2 regions of the Paenibacillus sp. GM2FR genome follow, and region 1 is predicted to be linked to the other one. Evidence: riboswitches for the same ligand, from Rfam matches in the RefSeq annotation. Region 1 holds a riboswitch; the other holds the start of a gene.

Region 1 (8,011 bases):
AGCCGGTGCTCGCCTTGGCATTTGGCGGGACGTTGCTGTCTTTCCTTCTCATCGCTTTGGCGATGTACGGATTGATGGGATTACCGTTAGCTGTTGCTTTTACTTTTGCCGCACTTATGAGCGCAACAGATCTGATCAGTGTCATATCCATCTTCAAGTCCCTTGGTGTTCCCAAGAAAATTGTGACCATTATTGAAGGTGAATCTCTTTTTAATGACGGCATTGCCGTTGTCTTGTTTCAGATCTCTTCCATATACTTACTTACCTATTTGGAAATGGGGTGGGTAGGAATCGGCAGTGGTGTATTGCTCTTCCTGAAGTTTAGTTTGGGGGGAATTGCAGTTGGGGCTGTTTTGGGATTCCTCTTCTCACAGCTTATTCGCTTTTATGATGACTATCCACTCGAAATCGCTTTCTCAATGCTGCTGTTTTTCGGAAGTTATTTTATCGCCGAGCATTTTCACGTGTCCGGTGTTATTGCAGTAGTCGTAGGTGGCTTAATCTTCGGCAGCTACGGGGCTCGTATCGGCATGTCGGAAACCACGAAGATGAACATCAATTCATTCTGGGACGTCATCACCCTAGTAGCAAACTCGTTGATTTTCCTAATGATCGGACTTGAAATCAAGCACATCGACTTCACGGACAAATGGGCACTTATTGGTGCTTCGATTCTTATTGTTCTGATCGGAAGAACATTAGCCGTTTATGTCAGCATGAAATCCCTGAAATCCTTCCCCGCTTCCTGGAAAGTGATTTTGAATTGGGGAGGATTAAAGGGTAGTTTATCCATCGCGCTTGCCTTAAGCTTGCCCACGACCTTCGAAGGCCGTGACGATATTCTTGTGCTAACCTTCAGCGTCGTCCTCTTCTCTCTGCTCGTACAAGGACTCACAATCAAACCACTGGTTAAGAAATTAGGGCTCGGCAAATCAATGAAGGTAAGTGAATAGCAGTAGAAACTGTAGAAAGAAGCCGCGGTCATATTTTAAGTACCCAAAAACACAGCGTAAAAATATGGGGAATTTGCCGATGACCCGGCTAAACTTCCTCATACTCCTTACGCCGTCACACTTTAGGTACATTGCTACTACCTAAAACTTTATTTCTAAGTACTACGTCAGCTGCTTTATCCTATGAGCACCTTCTCTTCGGGCAAACGGTATTTTTGCTTGAACATTCGCTGCGACAACGCGAATGCAAGTGTTAAGGGTCCAAGTCTGCCAATATACATGGTCAAAATAATGATCCCTTTTCCTAAGGGTGAGAGTTCTGGTGTTAATCCCATCGATAAACCAACTGTTCCGAAAGCCGAAGTCACTTCAAAGAGAACCTCCATAAAATCCTTCTGCAAACTATGCTCACTAATGGTTAGGACAAAAGTAGCCAAAATAACCACCCCGACTGAAATCACCATGACGGCTAACGATCGAAGGATGATGGATTGAGGGATTCGCCTGTTGAGTATTTCAACATCTTGTTTGCCCCTTATAATACTTATCAAAGTGAACAAAAGAACTGCAAATGTGTTTGTCTTTATCCCCCCTCCTGTTGAACCAGAGGAAGCGCCGATAAACATTAAAAAGATCATAAAAAACTGGGAAGCCGTCATCATTTCAGCGATATTAATTGTATTAAACCCAGCGGTACGAGTTACTACGCCTTGAAAATAGCCCGCCCAAATCCGTTCTGCCCACGTTAAGGAGCCAAACGTATGGGTGTTGAACAATTCGATGATGAATATAACCAAAAAACCCGTGAGACAAAGGAAGCCGGAAGTTGATAACACAATCTTGGAATGCAGGGATAGCTTTGTCCACCGCCTATGCTTCCACACATCTAAAACTACAGTAAATCCGAGGCCGCCTATAATAAAAAGCAGAGTAATGACGATATTGACTAATGGATCACCAACGTATCGGCTCAAACTATCGGACCAAAGACTAAATCCAGCGTTATTAAAAGATGAAATGGAATGAAACACACCGTAATATACCGCTTGCCCCATACCCAGTTCCTCTTTCCAGCGAGTGATTAACAAGGCTGCTCCCATGAGTTCAATTATAAACGCAATGAGAAAAATACCCAGTGACAACTTCACAACACCTTGTGTTGATAAAGAGTTTGTAGATTCTTTTATGAGAAGGCGGTTTTTCAATCCGATTTTCTTACCCAGGACTACGGCTATCAACACACTAAATGTCATGAATCCAAGGCCGCCAACTTGAATCAAGCACATGATGACGATTTGGCCAAAGAGGGAGAAATCGGTTCCGGTATCCAGCACAACCAATCCTGTAACACATACTGCAGATGTCGAAGTGAATAATGCGTTTAACCAACCGACACCGGTGCCTGTTGATGATGATATGGGTAGTGCCAACAAGATAGCCCCTAATACAATCGGGAGAGCAAAGCCTAAAAGTATGAGACGCGAAGATGTTAAATGAAATTGCTTTATTGATATTTGGGGCTGTGATTTGCTACGAAACATCAGATATCCTCCTTCTTGTCCTAATTTTCAGTAAACGAAACCGTTCAGCCTACTACTGCGTAGTATTAACCTTATCAAAGCATTGATGCTACTGCAAAACAAATTTTCGCAATGCTATTATGCTGTATTTCGGTTTACATTTAGAACAAACTAGCATAATATGAATTACGATAATTTCATAATTAATAATCGCTTAATCCCCTCTTGGGGAGCGGGGGAACCATCGAGGTCGTACTAACGGCTTCAGGGGTGAATTCTTTCTAAACAGAAAGGACGGGGACTCTCAGACCCGAATCCGGCAGCTAACCTCGTCAGCGTCCTTGGGAGAGAACCCTCTTACCATTTTGACTTGTTACATATTAAACAGTCCAAAGCCTGGAAGCAGACACTCTGCTCCCAGGCTTTTTTCCTGAATGGTTTGCAGAGTATCTACATTTAGAAAAAGAAAAGGAGCAGAATTATTCATGGCAAATAACGAAAAAATCATGGTTTGTGTTTATTATGGTCCCCATGGGGAACGTCTCATTCGCCGAGGGGGGGAACTGGCTAAACTTCTGCAATGCCCCCTGTACGTATTGAGCGTCATTCCTGTAAGAGATGATGTGCTTGATCAAGAACAGGAAAAATTTATGGCCGCATGGCAAACGACATGCGACGAATATGGCGCTACATTTATCGCAAAAACGAACGTAGATCGTAAAGCTGCAGATATTATTGCGGAGACAGCCAGAAATCATCATATTACGCAATTAATCATCGGACAATCCGGGCAAACGCGATGGCAGGAAATTACGCAGGGTTCCTTCGTTAATGAACTACTGAATCGGATAGGTGAAACGGATCTTCACATTGTGGCGGTCCAGAGGATGGCACATCACATGACCGAGACCCATGAACGGGGAAGACGAGTCACGGTTATCAGAAATGGTGAACATTATAGGCTCAGCAATGGGGAGTCTGAAGGCGAAACTGTAGCTGAGGGTCTTTTTTTCAAGGAATTGAATACCGATTTCGATACGGGTTTACTTAAAATAATGACAAATAGTGAATTCAGGTATTTGAAGATAAGCAATGGAAAAGTGTTAGACCCTTCTTCTTTCCAGTCCAAATAGCGCATGATCAATATTACACGGGAGTGACACATGTGAGAAAACAGTTTATACTCATCGAAATAAATATCCCTATTACGGAGAATGACCATGATCGAAAACGATGACCATACCAGACGTCGCTCCGCCCTTTACAAAATCGATTCATTCGTAAACAAGTTGAAGAATAATATGAGTCCTCCCCAGCTCATCATGGTAGTGTTTTTTGTGCTGATCTGGACGGGTACCTTGTTGCTTACACTCCCTCTATCTTCTACAAACGGAAAATCTGTAGGTTTATTGAATGCTTTGTTTACCGCCACCTCGGCTATATGTGTGAATGGCCTTGTGGTTGTAGATACCGGGAGTGTTTATTCGACCTTTGGGCAAGTCATCATTATGATCTTGATCCAGATTGGCGGACTCGGATTTATGACTTTCGGTGTTATGGTAGCCATAGTACTGGGGAAAAGAATAGGTCTCAAGCAACGTCTTGTCATTCAGCAAACAACCCACTCGACATCAGCTCAAGGTTTAGTCAAGCTATCGCTGTATATGGTGCTTATAGCGTTCGCATTTGAGGCGTTGGCTACGGTCATTCTTACGATTCGATGGCATTACGAATGGGGTTGGGGTCAGGCAGCCTATTATGCGCTTTTTCATTCCGTTTCCGCCTTCAATAATGCGGGATTTGCTTTGTGGTCTGACAGTCTTTCACCTTTTGTCGGCGATCCAATCGTTAATATTACCATTGTTATGCTCTTTATCATCGGCGGACTCGGCTATATTGTTGTCGTGGATCTATTCCGCAAACGTTCATGGAAGAGACTGTCTCTCCACTCCAAGGTTGTTCTTCTGGGCACAGGCATTCTCTCAGGAATCGGTTTTCTAACTATACTATTGTTGGAAAGTTGGAATCCGTCCACCTTTGGTCAGCTTAGCGGAGGCGAGCGTGTGTTGGCCGCTTTCTTCCAAGGTACGACACCTCGAAGTTCTGGATTCAACACAATTGACATCAGCAGTATGCTAGCCGCTTCCCAGTTCCTTATGATTATTCTGATGTTTATCGGAGCTGCCTCTGGAGGTACAGGAGGTGGAATCAAAATCAATACACTGATTGTACTCATCTTGGCAACGATCCAAACGTTTCGCGGCGGTGGGCAAATTCACGCATTCAAGCGCAAAATAGGCGAAGAAACGGTTATGCGTGCCCTAGCTGTTGTCATGAGTTCATTGGTTGTTGTACTTTGCGTCTCCCTTCTGCTCACGATCACGGAGGGAATGCTGGAGGAACATTTTCTGGAGGTGCTGTTTGAAGCCACATCAGCATTCAGTACAACCGGGTTGTCGATGGGGCTGACGAGTGAACTATCTCCCCCCGGTAAGGTCATTGTGATTGTTACGATGTTTGCCGGACGCTTGGGTCCGTTAACGCTCGCTTTTGCGCTGGCTCAGAAAAAGCGTTTATCTAAAATAGGTTATGCGGAAGATCATATTTTGATTGGATAAACAAGTGATATAAGGAGGCCCCTCCAGTTGGAGGGGCTTCCTTATATCACTACAATGAATGCTTGGGCTATTGAAGCCTTTTATTTGTTACGTGGGTATCTCCTTTTTTTATTTCATTAAATAAATCTGTCTCTTGATTTTGAAGGTTGGGGGTTAAAGCATCACTTCCACTCACTATACCGTTTAAATATTTTGATAACAGGTTTTCCAGTTGCGAAAGGGTTACCGGTTTTGCCGAATCATGCAATTCGTAACCAAGTTGCCCGTTTGGTTCGATAGTAGCCGTCTTCACATCACTTAACTTCGATATTCCTTGCTGCCGTAATTTCATCTCCAGAGCATCCACGGTTAATCTCAGTTTCTTCATATTATGGATCACTAATTGGCCGCCTTCAATAACAACAATTGCCGGTCCTTTAATCCACTTTTCAAAACGATTCCAGCGAACTTGTAAGATTTCAACTAATATCAACACTGATATAAACACGATTGCAGCAACGATGGTTAGGAGTATGCTTTCATTGGCAATTGGTTGAACAATGATGGTACCTATTGAAATCATCGTAATCGTCGTAGGGATCGTCATCTGTGAAATGGACTTTCTCCCGGATATACGAAGCATGAGCATCCCGAATATAATTAATACAAGCGATTTCCAAAGCTCATCCCAAAATTCATTCATAAGAAGATATGTCCTTTCTCTTCATGTACCATTTACTTTTTACATTTTGTGCAGTGTTTATTCTGTTGAAATATACTGTAACTGCTGAAGGAACAAGTTCAAATAACAAAATTGGAACTTTCATCTACCCCCCTATGTTGAAACGAAGATTCCGTTGTCTTAGACTTTAGCTCTTACAATTGCGAACTTCTACATGGGCATCTGCATAGGATAAAAAAAACAATCAAGTGAGAGGGGTATGAAGGTGTACCGCAATTCGTATTTCAATTATCAATATTACAATCCTATGCATTTTAACAATTGGAAATATATTCAAAGACCTCATTATTACCATTGTAACAATCACCACTGGAATCCTCATTTTAGAACCGTTAAATTAGGAGATTATGGAGGAAGACCATTTGTTGTGAACATCGACCAAGCCGCTAAGCAAAACAATACTTATCGCACAGCTTTATGGACAGGAGAAAAATTACAAGTGACTCTTATGAGTATTAATGTTGGAGATGATATCGGTTTAGAAGTTCATCCGACAACGGATCAATTCATACGTATTGAAGAGGGTCAGGGGCTTGTTCAAATGGGTGATAGCAAAAACAAATTAGATTTTCAAGAAATGGCATTTGATGACTATGCCATTATGATACCCGCAGGAAAATGGCACAATGTAATCAATACTGGCAATACACCACTAAAAATTTACGTTATTTATGCGCCGCCTGAACATCCATATGGTACAGTTCATGAAACTAAATCAATTGCTATGTCAGCGGAAGAAAATCACCATTTCTAATGAAAGTAGTGGAAATTATTAATAGATTGAAACTGTGTTTTAACTCATGAGATGTTAGTCGGCAAAAACAACGGGGAACTAAGACATTATTATAAATAAGTCTTAGTTCCCCGATGCTTTAATTTTGATAGAGCTGTCTAAGCACACTTACAATAATAAATTATGATACTGATAGGTCAAAGGCGCCTTTCGCGAAGGGCGGTAACTACTTCCTTCTTGTGCTTTGAACCTCAGACGACAGCAGACGGATCGAATCCAATGCTGGAATGCTGATGGAATTATAATCTGTTTAATATATGAATTCAGAAAATTATAGGACAAGAACATGTATATTTTTCAAAGCCACCTATAATGTAGCCGAGTTTATGTCATAATCCTACAATGTGGCCACTTTAGTGCATTTTATAATGACACAATTATGGCTACAAAAATAATAAAAAGCCTGATAAATCAAGCTTTCTTATCTAATAAATAGACTCTTTTGTGTCATTAGACAGATACAAGAAGACCTCACTACAACCGTAAACGAATCTATCAAATCATCGATGCAGCGCTTTGTCATAATCGCATCGCCCTCCCCTCTTCGTCCAAATTATAACATTAATTTAATACTTCACGAAACGGTTATTTTGTGAAGTATATTTGTTTTTCTCTTACTTTTGGAGTTGGCTTGTGCGGATTTATCGTATGGTGTCTAATGACATTAAACTGTTATCATTCGTGACGATATATATCATTGTTTTCTTTGACAAAAAGAAGTCTCATTAGATTGAATTTATGATAACACTATCTTGTCATTTTTCTTTGGAGATGCCGCAAATTGCAAAATGAAAACATGCTCCTTCAAACTTTTTCCAGAAGTTGAGGCGTTCCTTTGATTACCGTTAAAGGATTCAGGATGATATTGGCTGTGCCCGCCGCCATATGCCTAATGGTTTCCCTTCTTTCTTTCTCACATTGAATTTGCACGTACTGTTGAAAATCTTGGATATCGGCCATTAGAACAAACGTTCCCCTTTTAGCTGCGGGTATACATAGGTGATCATTCATGGATCGCACTTTGCCATCTAACCTCTCTTGCACGAGTACTCCCGAGTAATTCTTTTTATCCTGCAAAACTTCCCCTACGATCGATTGTAATGCCGAGTGTTCAGGGAATTCTTCTCCGGGGGTTACTGAGACCAGCTTAACTTGGAGTTCCCCGAACTCTAGCCTTGGAAACCGACTTCTGATCTACGAAAGAGCCGTTCCACCACGCGCTTCATTATCCGATTCTTACGGGATTAGACGGAGGCCGGCAAAGTGCCGGTATAAACAAGTAATGATGTCTCTCTAAATGATTCGTTTTACAGCGTTCGCGATCTCATAACCCGGAAGAAAAAGCAAGTATATCCAATTGCTCTCGATTTTGATTTTGACTCCGTTCGTCCTGGATCAATTGACAT
Region 2 (8,011 bases), on a different contig from region 1:
AATGCATCTTTCTCACCAATTCCAAGCGTACGGCGTAACTCGATCGGAATGACGACCCGTCCAAGCTCATCGACTTTCCTTACAATTCCTGTTGATTTCATCATAACTTATAAATGCCCCTCTCGCCATAATTTAAAAAAGTCATAATTCGACATAGTTCTAGTTTTTATGTTATTTATAGTACCAACGATTCCCAAAACAGTCAACCTATATTTTTGAAAAATCGGAACCTATTTACGAAAGTATAGTGAACAGAACCCTTGTATAGCAACGTAATTACCATAATCGATCCAATTTTTACTGTGATTTTCGATTTGTCGATTTGGAAAGCGTAATTTTACCTTATTCGACATGGTTCGACATTAGATGTCAAAAGAAGTGTTTATCGGTTAATACCCAAATCGAAACGATAAGGAGTTGAGATGGAATGCATTCACCAATTTCGGAAGAAAAAGTGTTTAAGGATCCCGTCCACAATTATATTCATGTGCAAGACGATATCATATGGCGATTAATTGATACCCCGGAATTCCAGCGGCTCCGCCGGGTGAGGCAGCTTGGGACCTCATTTCTGACCTTTCACGGGGCTGAACACAGCCGATTCTCCCATTCACTGGGAGTCTATGAAATTACGAGAAGAATCATCTCTCAATTTGAACGAAGGGGATACTCCGATTGGCCAGTCGAGGAAAGGCAGGTTGCGCTCTGCGCGGCCCTGCTGCATGATGTGGGGCATGGACCTTTTTCCCATTCTATAGAAGAAGCCTTTCATATGAATCACGAGGATTGGACATGTCGAATTCTGCTTGGGGATACTTGCGTCAATCAGGTACTGCGGGAGCTCGGAGCGGATTTCCCCGAGAAAGTGGCTTCGGTTATTAACAAAACCTACGATAAACCGATCGTGATAAACCTGGTCACTAGTCCGCTGGACGCAGACCGGATGGATTATTTGCTAAGGGATGCGTATTATACGGGGGTTAATTATGGAACGATTGATATTGACCGGATCTTGCGGATGCTGCGGCCATACCGGGATCGGGTCGTTGTAAAGGAATCAGGCATGCACGCCGTGGAGGATTACCTGATGTCACGGTATCAGATGTACTGGCAGGTATATTTTCATCCCGTCACGCGAAGCTCCGAGATCATCCTGCGCCAAATCTTCCGCCGGGCAAAGGAACTGCATGACAGCGGGTATGCTTTCCGGTTCATGGTAGAGCCGCTTCCTGCGTTGTTTGCAGGCCATATTGACGTGAATCAATACCTGCGTCTTGATGAAGCTCTGATTCAAACCTCCTTTCTGCAATGGACGGAGGAAGAAGACAAGCTTCTTAGCGAATTATGCGGCCGTTTCATGCACCGAAAGCTCTACAAATATGTAGAAATCGACAATATCGATCTGGAAACGATCGACGGGATACGCCAAGCGTTCCGTACCGTGGGATTACATCCGGAATATGACCTGGAGATTGATTTTCCAACCGATCTTCCTTATGATAAAGTTCATTCCGATATGCCGCTTAACGAAAAACAGATTCTGCTTCTGGATCGGCATGATGAGCTGAAGGAAATCTCGGAGGTATCCGATATTGTACGCTCGATCAGCGGCATTCATAAAGGACGGTACCATCTTTATTATCCGGAGGAGAAGGTGGGTCCGCTGTTGGCTCAAATGCCGGAGAAGATAGCCGGTGTTTTCAAACAACAACATTAACCTAGTGGGAATAAACAACGCTTGGTGCATTTGTAATTTACCCAACTAATGGAAGATATACGACACAGAAACGACAGGAAGGAGAGTGTGAATATAATGCTGTTCGACACGCACACTCATATGGACGCTCCCCAATTCGACGAAGACCGGGAAGCGGCTATCCAGCGGGCGCTTGAAGCCGGCGTCACCAGGATGATCAATATCGGATTTAACCGGGAGACGATCCCGACCACGATGAAGCTGGCAGAGACTTATGATTTTATTTACGCGGCGGTGGGCTGGCATCCTGTAGATGCGATTACCATGGAGGATCAGGATCTCGATTGGATCGCTGCTTTATGCAGTCATGAGAAAGTGGTGGCAATCGGTGAGATCGGTTTGGATTATTATTGGGATACATCCCCGAAAGAAGTCCAGCACCGTGTGCTTCGACGTCAGATCGGACTTGCCCGGGAGTTGAACATGCCCATTGTCATTCATAATCGGGATGCGCATGAAGATATCGTTAACATTTTGCGGGAGGAAAAAGCCTCCGAAGTCGGCGGTGTCATGCATTCCTTCTCCGGAAGCTGGGAAACGGCCAAAATGTGCTTGGATATGGGATTCCATATCTCATTTGGCGGGCCGATTACGTTCAAGAATGCGAAGCAGCCCAAAGAGGTTTTGGCACAGGTTCCGCTTGATCGATTATTGATCGAAACGGACGCGCCTTACCTGACCCCCCATCCCTTCCGCGGAAAACGAAATGAGACCGCATATGTAAAATTGGTGGCGGAGGCCGCAGCCGAAATTCGAGGGTTGTCCTATGAGGAATTGGCCCAAATTACCACCAAAAATGCGCTGGAACGATTTGGCATTTAACGAAAACGAGAGCAAAAGCGATGAAAAAGAGAGCAATCGCGATTAATTAAAGTTTTTTAATCAGAAAAGGCGTTGATATTACAATATTTTAACCTTTTACATGAGAAAATGTGGTTGAATGTTGCTTTACAACCTGCATGTAAACAGGATATCATCTTTTCAGTGATAAGAAGCTGTGATGTGCAGATCGCAGCCGAATATTTCATGAACCGTCTCGCTTAATCTCCGAAATTCTGGAGAACGGGGGAACCGATACTGCAGTGCATACTGGTCTGAATGCACGAAGCTGTATTTGATTTCTTTTTCGGGTCTTTGGGGTGAATTTGAAGGATCTCGCCATGAGCGGGTATCCGGATATAGGGCGTCTCTCTTACGTCCGAACCCGACAGCTAACTCCGTAAGCGAAATAAGAGGGGAAATCTCGTGCATACCATTTCCATGATTTCATTCATCAGGAAGCCACGTTAGAGCCTCTAGTACTCTTTCAATGGCTTTCTTTTATTTTTGAATAATGGAGAAGGGATCATCATACTCTTGGTAAACAGGAGGTGATGGCAGATGGACGGAAGACGGGAATTGACGCAGGGTGTAGATAGATAGCAGGATGCCCTGTGAGAAAAATTGCTATAGTCACGTCAAATGCATTCATGCGTTTACCTAGACGGCGGGACTATGAAGGAGGATGGAATAGTGGGCATTTTTCAACCTGAAGAAACCCATGAATCACAATCATCCAGCATGTCTTACGCATTGAGATGGAAGCATGACAATTTGCGTCAACTGATGTTGCTCGGCGCCATGGGTGCCGTTACGGTATCACTTCTCATATCGTTGGTTGTACATGATCAGGCAGGCAAGGAGGTTCAGCTTGTCGTCGACGGCCGGGTCACTACGGTGGAAACACGTGGATCGTTGCTGCAGGAATTGCTGGATGAGCAAGCGATCACGTTGAGTCCCCAGGATCAGATTTCGATGCCTCTGAACGGCGCGATCCAGGACGGAGACCGAATTATCATTGAACGGGCAATTCCAGTCAAAGTTACGGTAGGCAGCACAACCAAAACCATATTTACATCCCAGGATACGGTTGATCATGTACTCAAAGAGGCTGGCGTTACGATCCAGGGTGAAGATATAGTACAACCGTCGCAAGACACGAAGCTGACCAGCAATATGAATATCCATGTCGTTCGCGTCACGAAACAAAAAGTCAAGGAGACGGAAGACCGCGAATTCCGCGTGATCAAGACAGCCGACCCATCGCTTGAAAAGGGCGATAACCGCGTCATTCAGCGGGGCGAGCCTGGTCTCATGGTGAACCATTACGAGAAGGTCTACCACAATGGCAAGCTGGTTTCCAAGACGAAGGTCTCCCAAGAGATTGAGCGCAGAACGAAGGATAAAATCATTGCCATAGGCACGAAAAAAGTGGAGAAACCTGTTATCGTTCAGGCGGCAGCCACCGATGTAAAAGCTACACCGGCTAAATTGTCGGGCACGAAAAAAGTAACGACCGCCAAGGCTGTGGAGAACAATGTAGTCTCCCGCGCAGGCGTTGATTTTAAATACAAGAAGGTATTGAACAACGTGTCGATGACGGCGTATTCCGCCGAGCAGCAAGGAATCGGTACGCGCACTGCATCCGGCACACGCGTTACTGAAGGGCGCACCATCGCCGTTGACCCTAACATCATCCCAATCGGATGGTGGGTCTATATCGAAGGCATTGGCTTCCGGCGTGCTGAAGATACGGGCGGTGCCATCAAAGGCAACAAAATCGATGTTTATTACGATTCGTTGAAATCGGCCATGAATTTCGGCCGGAAGAGCGGCCGCACCGTTTACGTGATCGGTCCGGTTAAACCTGAATTGAACTAGACGCATGAATTCCAATTTACATTGCCATTCTAATGCTATACTATTTAGCTTATAATATATGATGATCAAGAAGAGGGAATATTTCCTCTTCTTTTGTTTTGTTAAGAACGGAGTATTTAAGGCTAAGTTGGTTGAACCTTAAAGTTGTACAGGCCTGCTTTGCTTGGGAAGGAAGAGAACGAACGCATGATTAAAGAAGTGATTGTTGTGGAAGGCAGAGACGATACCGTTGCCATTAAACGGGCCGTAGACGCCGATACGATCGAAACGGGCGGTTCAGCGATCAACAAGCAAATCCTGAAACGCATAGCGCTTGCCCAGGAGCGCAGAGGCGTTATTATATTGACGGATCCTGATCATGCAGGGGAGCGGATCCGCAAAATCGTGGATCAGGGGGTGCCTGGCTGCAAGCATGCCTTTATTCCGGAAGCAGATGCTACCCGCAAAGGGGATATCGGCGTGGAGAATGCCTCGCCAGAGGCGATACGGCGTGCGCTCGAGCGGGTTCATACCTCCTTTGAGGGTGGAGAGAGCCTGATCAGCTTGGAGGACATGCTGGAGGCTGGATTATCAGCTCACCCGGAGGCGGCGGCAAGACGTATGGCGATGGGGAATCTGCTGGGGATCGGATATTGCAACAGCAAGCAATTCCATAAACGATTGGCCATGTTTCAAATATCGCGTGAAGAATTTCTGGCCGCACTTGCACAACTGGAAGAAGGGGGCGTAAGCCAATGAATCGGATCGAGGATATATCAACACCAAGACGGACGAAGGAGATCATCTCACGGCATGGATTCTCCTTCAAGAAGAGTCTGGGTCAAAACTTTCTCATTGATCAGAATATTCTGTATAAAATTGTGGAAGCTGCAGGACTGGATGAAGATAAGGGAGCTCTTGAGATCGGTCCTGGTATCGGTGCATTAACCGAGAAGCTGGCACAGACGGCAGGAACCGTCACCGCGGTCGAAATTGATCAGCGCCTGATTCCCATCCTGAGGGAGGTCCTGGAGCCCTATGAGAATGTGAAGGTGCATCATGGGGATGTACTGAAGGTGGATCTTCATGAGCTGTTCCGTCAGGATTTCGCGGACGTATCGAAGGTAAGTGTGGTTGCCAATCTGCCGTATTATGTAACGACGCCGATTCTCATGAAGCTGCTGGAGGAAAAGCTGCCGCTGGAGAATATCGTGGTGATGATTCAGAAAGAAGTGGCAGAGCGGATGGCAGCGGCACCGGGAAGCAAGGATTACGGCAGCCTTAGTATTGCCGTTCAATATTACAGTGAACCTAAGCTGGTCTGTATTGTGCCGCACACGGTGTTTATCCCGCAGCCGAATGTCGCTTCGGCGGTTATCCGCCTGGCGGTCCGGGAACAGCCTCCTGTCAGCGTAGAAGACGAAGGGTTCTTCTTCGAGGTGGTCCAGGCTTCTTTCGCACAGCGGAGGAAGACGATTGCCAACAATCTGAAGAGCCGGTTTTTTCCAGGAGAAGGTCGTGAACGGCTGGAACAATTGCTCCAGGAAGCGGGCATCGAGCCCTCACGGCGCGGTGAGACCCTGAGTATTGAAGAGTATGCCCGGCTTAGCAACATATTGTACAATGCGGATATACGTTAATACAGCCATTAGAGAGCCCATAAGACCCGTGAAGGTCTCAACGCGATAAATTGATGTTTCGTAAGAACCAATAGTCACAGTGGCCCATACCATAGGGTAGGGGTGATGTTGTGATGAACTTGGGAGACTTGGTCGTTCGTAAATCCTACGGCGGCGATGTAACGTTCCGGGTAGAAGGCATGCGGCAAAATAATAATATTGTCATCAAAGGGACGGAATTCCGGTTACTGGCCGATGCTCCCGCTGATGATCTGGTCACGGTCCCGCATCCCACCTTAAGCGAACGAACAAAGCAGGCACAGATCAAAGCCAATGAGTCGCTGGACCGCCTGCAGAAGCACAGACAGGAGCAGGGCGAGCGTCAACTGGCGAGCCTGCGCAATATTGAAGGCGGACAGCTTGCGGATAAAGGATATTTTGACGTGCCGGGCAAGGTACTGCATTTGGATGGAGATCCCCAATACCTGAAAAAGAGTTTGACCTTGTACAATCAACTTCGGGTCCCAGCGGAAGGCCATTATATCAATGAGTCGGGGATGGCCGATTCATTATATCGTCTTCTTCCGCGGGTAAGACCTGATATCGTTGTAATTACAGGTCATGATGGAGTTCTGAAGAGACGACAGCCATACGATTTATATAGCCTGGACAGCTATAAGAATTCACACAACTTTGTTACGGCCATTCAGGTAGCGCGTCAATATGAGCGCAATCTGGATTCCCTGGTCATTGTAGCCGGGGCGTGCCAATCGCATTTTGAAGCGCTGCTGCAGGCTGGAGCCAATTTTGCCAGCTCACCAGGGCGAATCCTCATCCATGCGCTGGATCCCGTCTACGTTGCCGCCAAGGCAGCCTATACGTCGGTCAGGGATACCGTGAACATCCATGATGTCGTTCATCATACGATCAGCGGCAGCCAGGGCGTGGGCGGAATCGAGACGAGAGGCAGCTACCGGATCGGTCTGCCCAAGCTTCAGGATTTGTCCACGTTGAAGGTTACGCCTTCGGTTAGTTAAGTCCGTACTGTGTTCTGAAGGTGGCGTATCGGCCATTGGAGAAAGACCCGAGAAGAACCCCACAAGCTGGGGTTTTTTATTTTTTGTTTCAATTCTTTAAGAAAGTTGTCAAAAAAAATACATAAAGCTTGTCAATTTAGCGCATATTAAAGCAAATGCACACGAGAAATACAGGGTCAAAAAAAATACGTTGACAATATATTTTTGATGCTGATATAATTAATGTTTTTGAATTGACAAATGACTGAATCTTTTGTATAATGGACAAGGAAAGAGGTGGTCGTCGACAATGGCTAAAAACGCGCTGTTGGAAATCAAACGCAGTCTCGATGCCCATTTAGGGCAAAAAATTACGCTTCGGGCTAACGGTGGCCGTCGGAAGACCGTCGAGCGTACTGGTGTTTTGGAAGAAACGTACCCTTCTGTTTTCATTGTGAAGCTGGATCAAGACCAGCAAACTTTTAAACGTGTGTCCTACAGTTATGCCGATATTCTGACCGAAACCGTGGAAATCATGGTAACCGGTGATGACAACGAGATGCGAATCACCTATATCAAGTCATAACGATATGTCATGAGAGAGCAGTCTCCACTTACAGGGAGGCTGTTTTTTGTTGCCATCAATCCGGGGGGAATGACAAGAGGGGGTTGAACACATACTAAGGCTGCGCGAAGGCTTCTTCATCCGTTCCATATGCGGCTATGGAGGTTAAGCTTGCAGGGTTCAAAGCTACTGCATCGCGCCGGATGCTGTTCATGCCATACTCAATACATTTTCCAAGGAGGCGGGATTGATGAGCAGGAGAAGACGAAGCATCATGTCCGATCAATTGAAGACCGAATTGGCTAAGGAATTGGGATTCTACGATACCGTGGAAAAAGAAGGCTGGGGAGGCATTAAGGCCAAGGATGCCGGCAAC

The links. Region 1 has a riboswitch for cyclic di-AMP ahead of PAEVO_RS07950 (universal stress protein). Riboswitches for the same ligand answer to the same signal wherever they lie in the genome.
Region 2: another riboswitch for cyclic di-AMP. It lies ahead of PAEVO_RS33305 (3D domain-containing protein); the one in region 1 lies ahead of PAEVO_RS07950 (universal stress protein).

The regions. Positions count from the first base shown of each region.
Region 1 is NZ_MKZM01000008.1:1,751,542-1,759,552, forward strand. It holds partial or broken gene PAEVO_RS07940 (cation:proton antiporter) at 1-953, shown strand, start outside; gene PAEVO_RS07945 (TrkH family potassium uptake protein) at 1,130-2,494, opposite strand; cyclic di-AMP (ydaO/yuaA leader) riboswitch at 2,675-2,826, shown strand; gene PAEVO_RS07950 (universal stress protein) at 2,959-3,606, shown strand; gene PAEVO_RS07955 (TrkH family potassium uptake protein) at 3,694-5,091, shown strand; gene PAEVO_RS07960 (DUF421 domain-containing protein) at 5,159-5,773, opposite strand; gene PAEVO_RS07965 (cupin domain-containing protein) at 6,012-6,566, shown strand; gene PAEVO_RS34195 (hypothetical protein) at 7,410-7,616, opposite strand; gene dpsA (dipicolinate synthase subunit DpsA) at 7,930-8,011, opposite strand, start outside.
Region 2 is NZ_MKZM01000015.1:45,545-53,555, reverse strand. It holds gene PAEVO_RS33320 (AbrB/MazE/SpoVT family DNA-binding domain-containing protein) at 1-104, opposite strand, end outside; gene PAEVO_RS33315 (HD domain-containing protein) at 428-1,717, shown strand; gene PAEVO_RS33310 (TatD family hydrolase) at 1,811-2,578, shown strand; cyclic di-AMP (ydaO/yuaA leader) riboswitch at 2,784-2,998, shown strand; gene PAEVO_RS33305 (3D domain-containing protein) at 3,269-4,456, shown strand; gene rnmV (ribonuclease M5) at 4,643-5,194, shown strand; gene rsmA (16S rRNA (adenine(1518)-N(6)/adenine(1519)-N(6))-dimethyltransferase RsmA) at 5,191-6,075, shown strand; gene yabG (sporulation peptidase YabG) at 6,189-7,091, shown strand; gene veg (biofilm formation stimulator Veg) at 7,381-7,656, shown strand; gene PAEVO_RS33280 (small, acid-soluble spore protein, alpha/beta type) at 7,886-8,011, shown strand, end outside.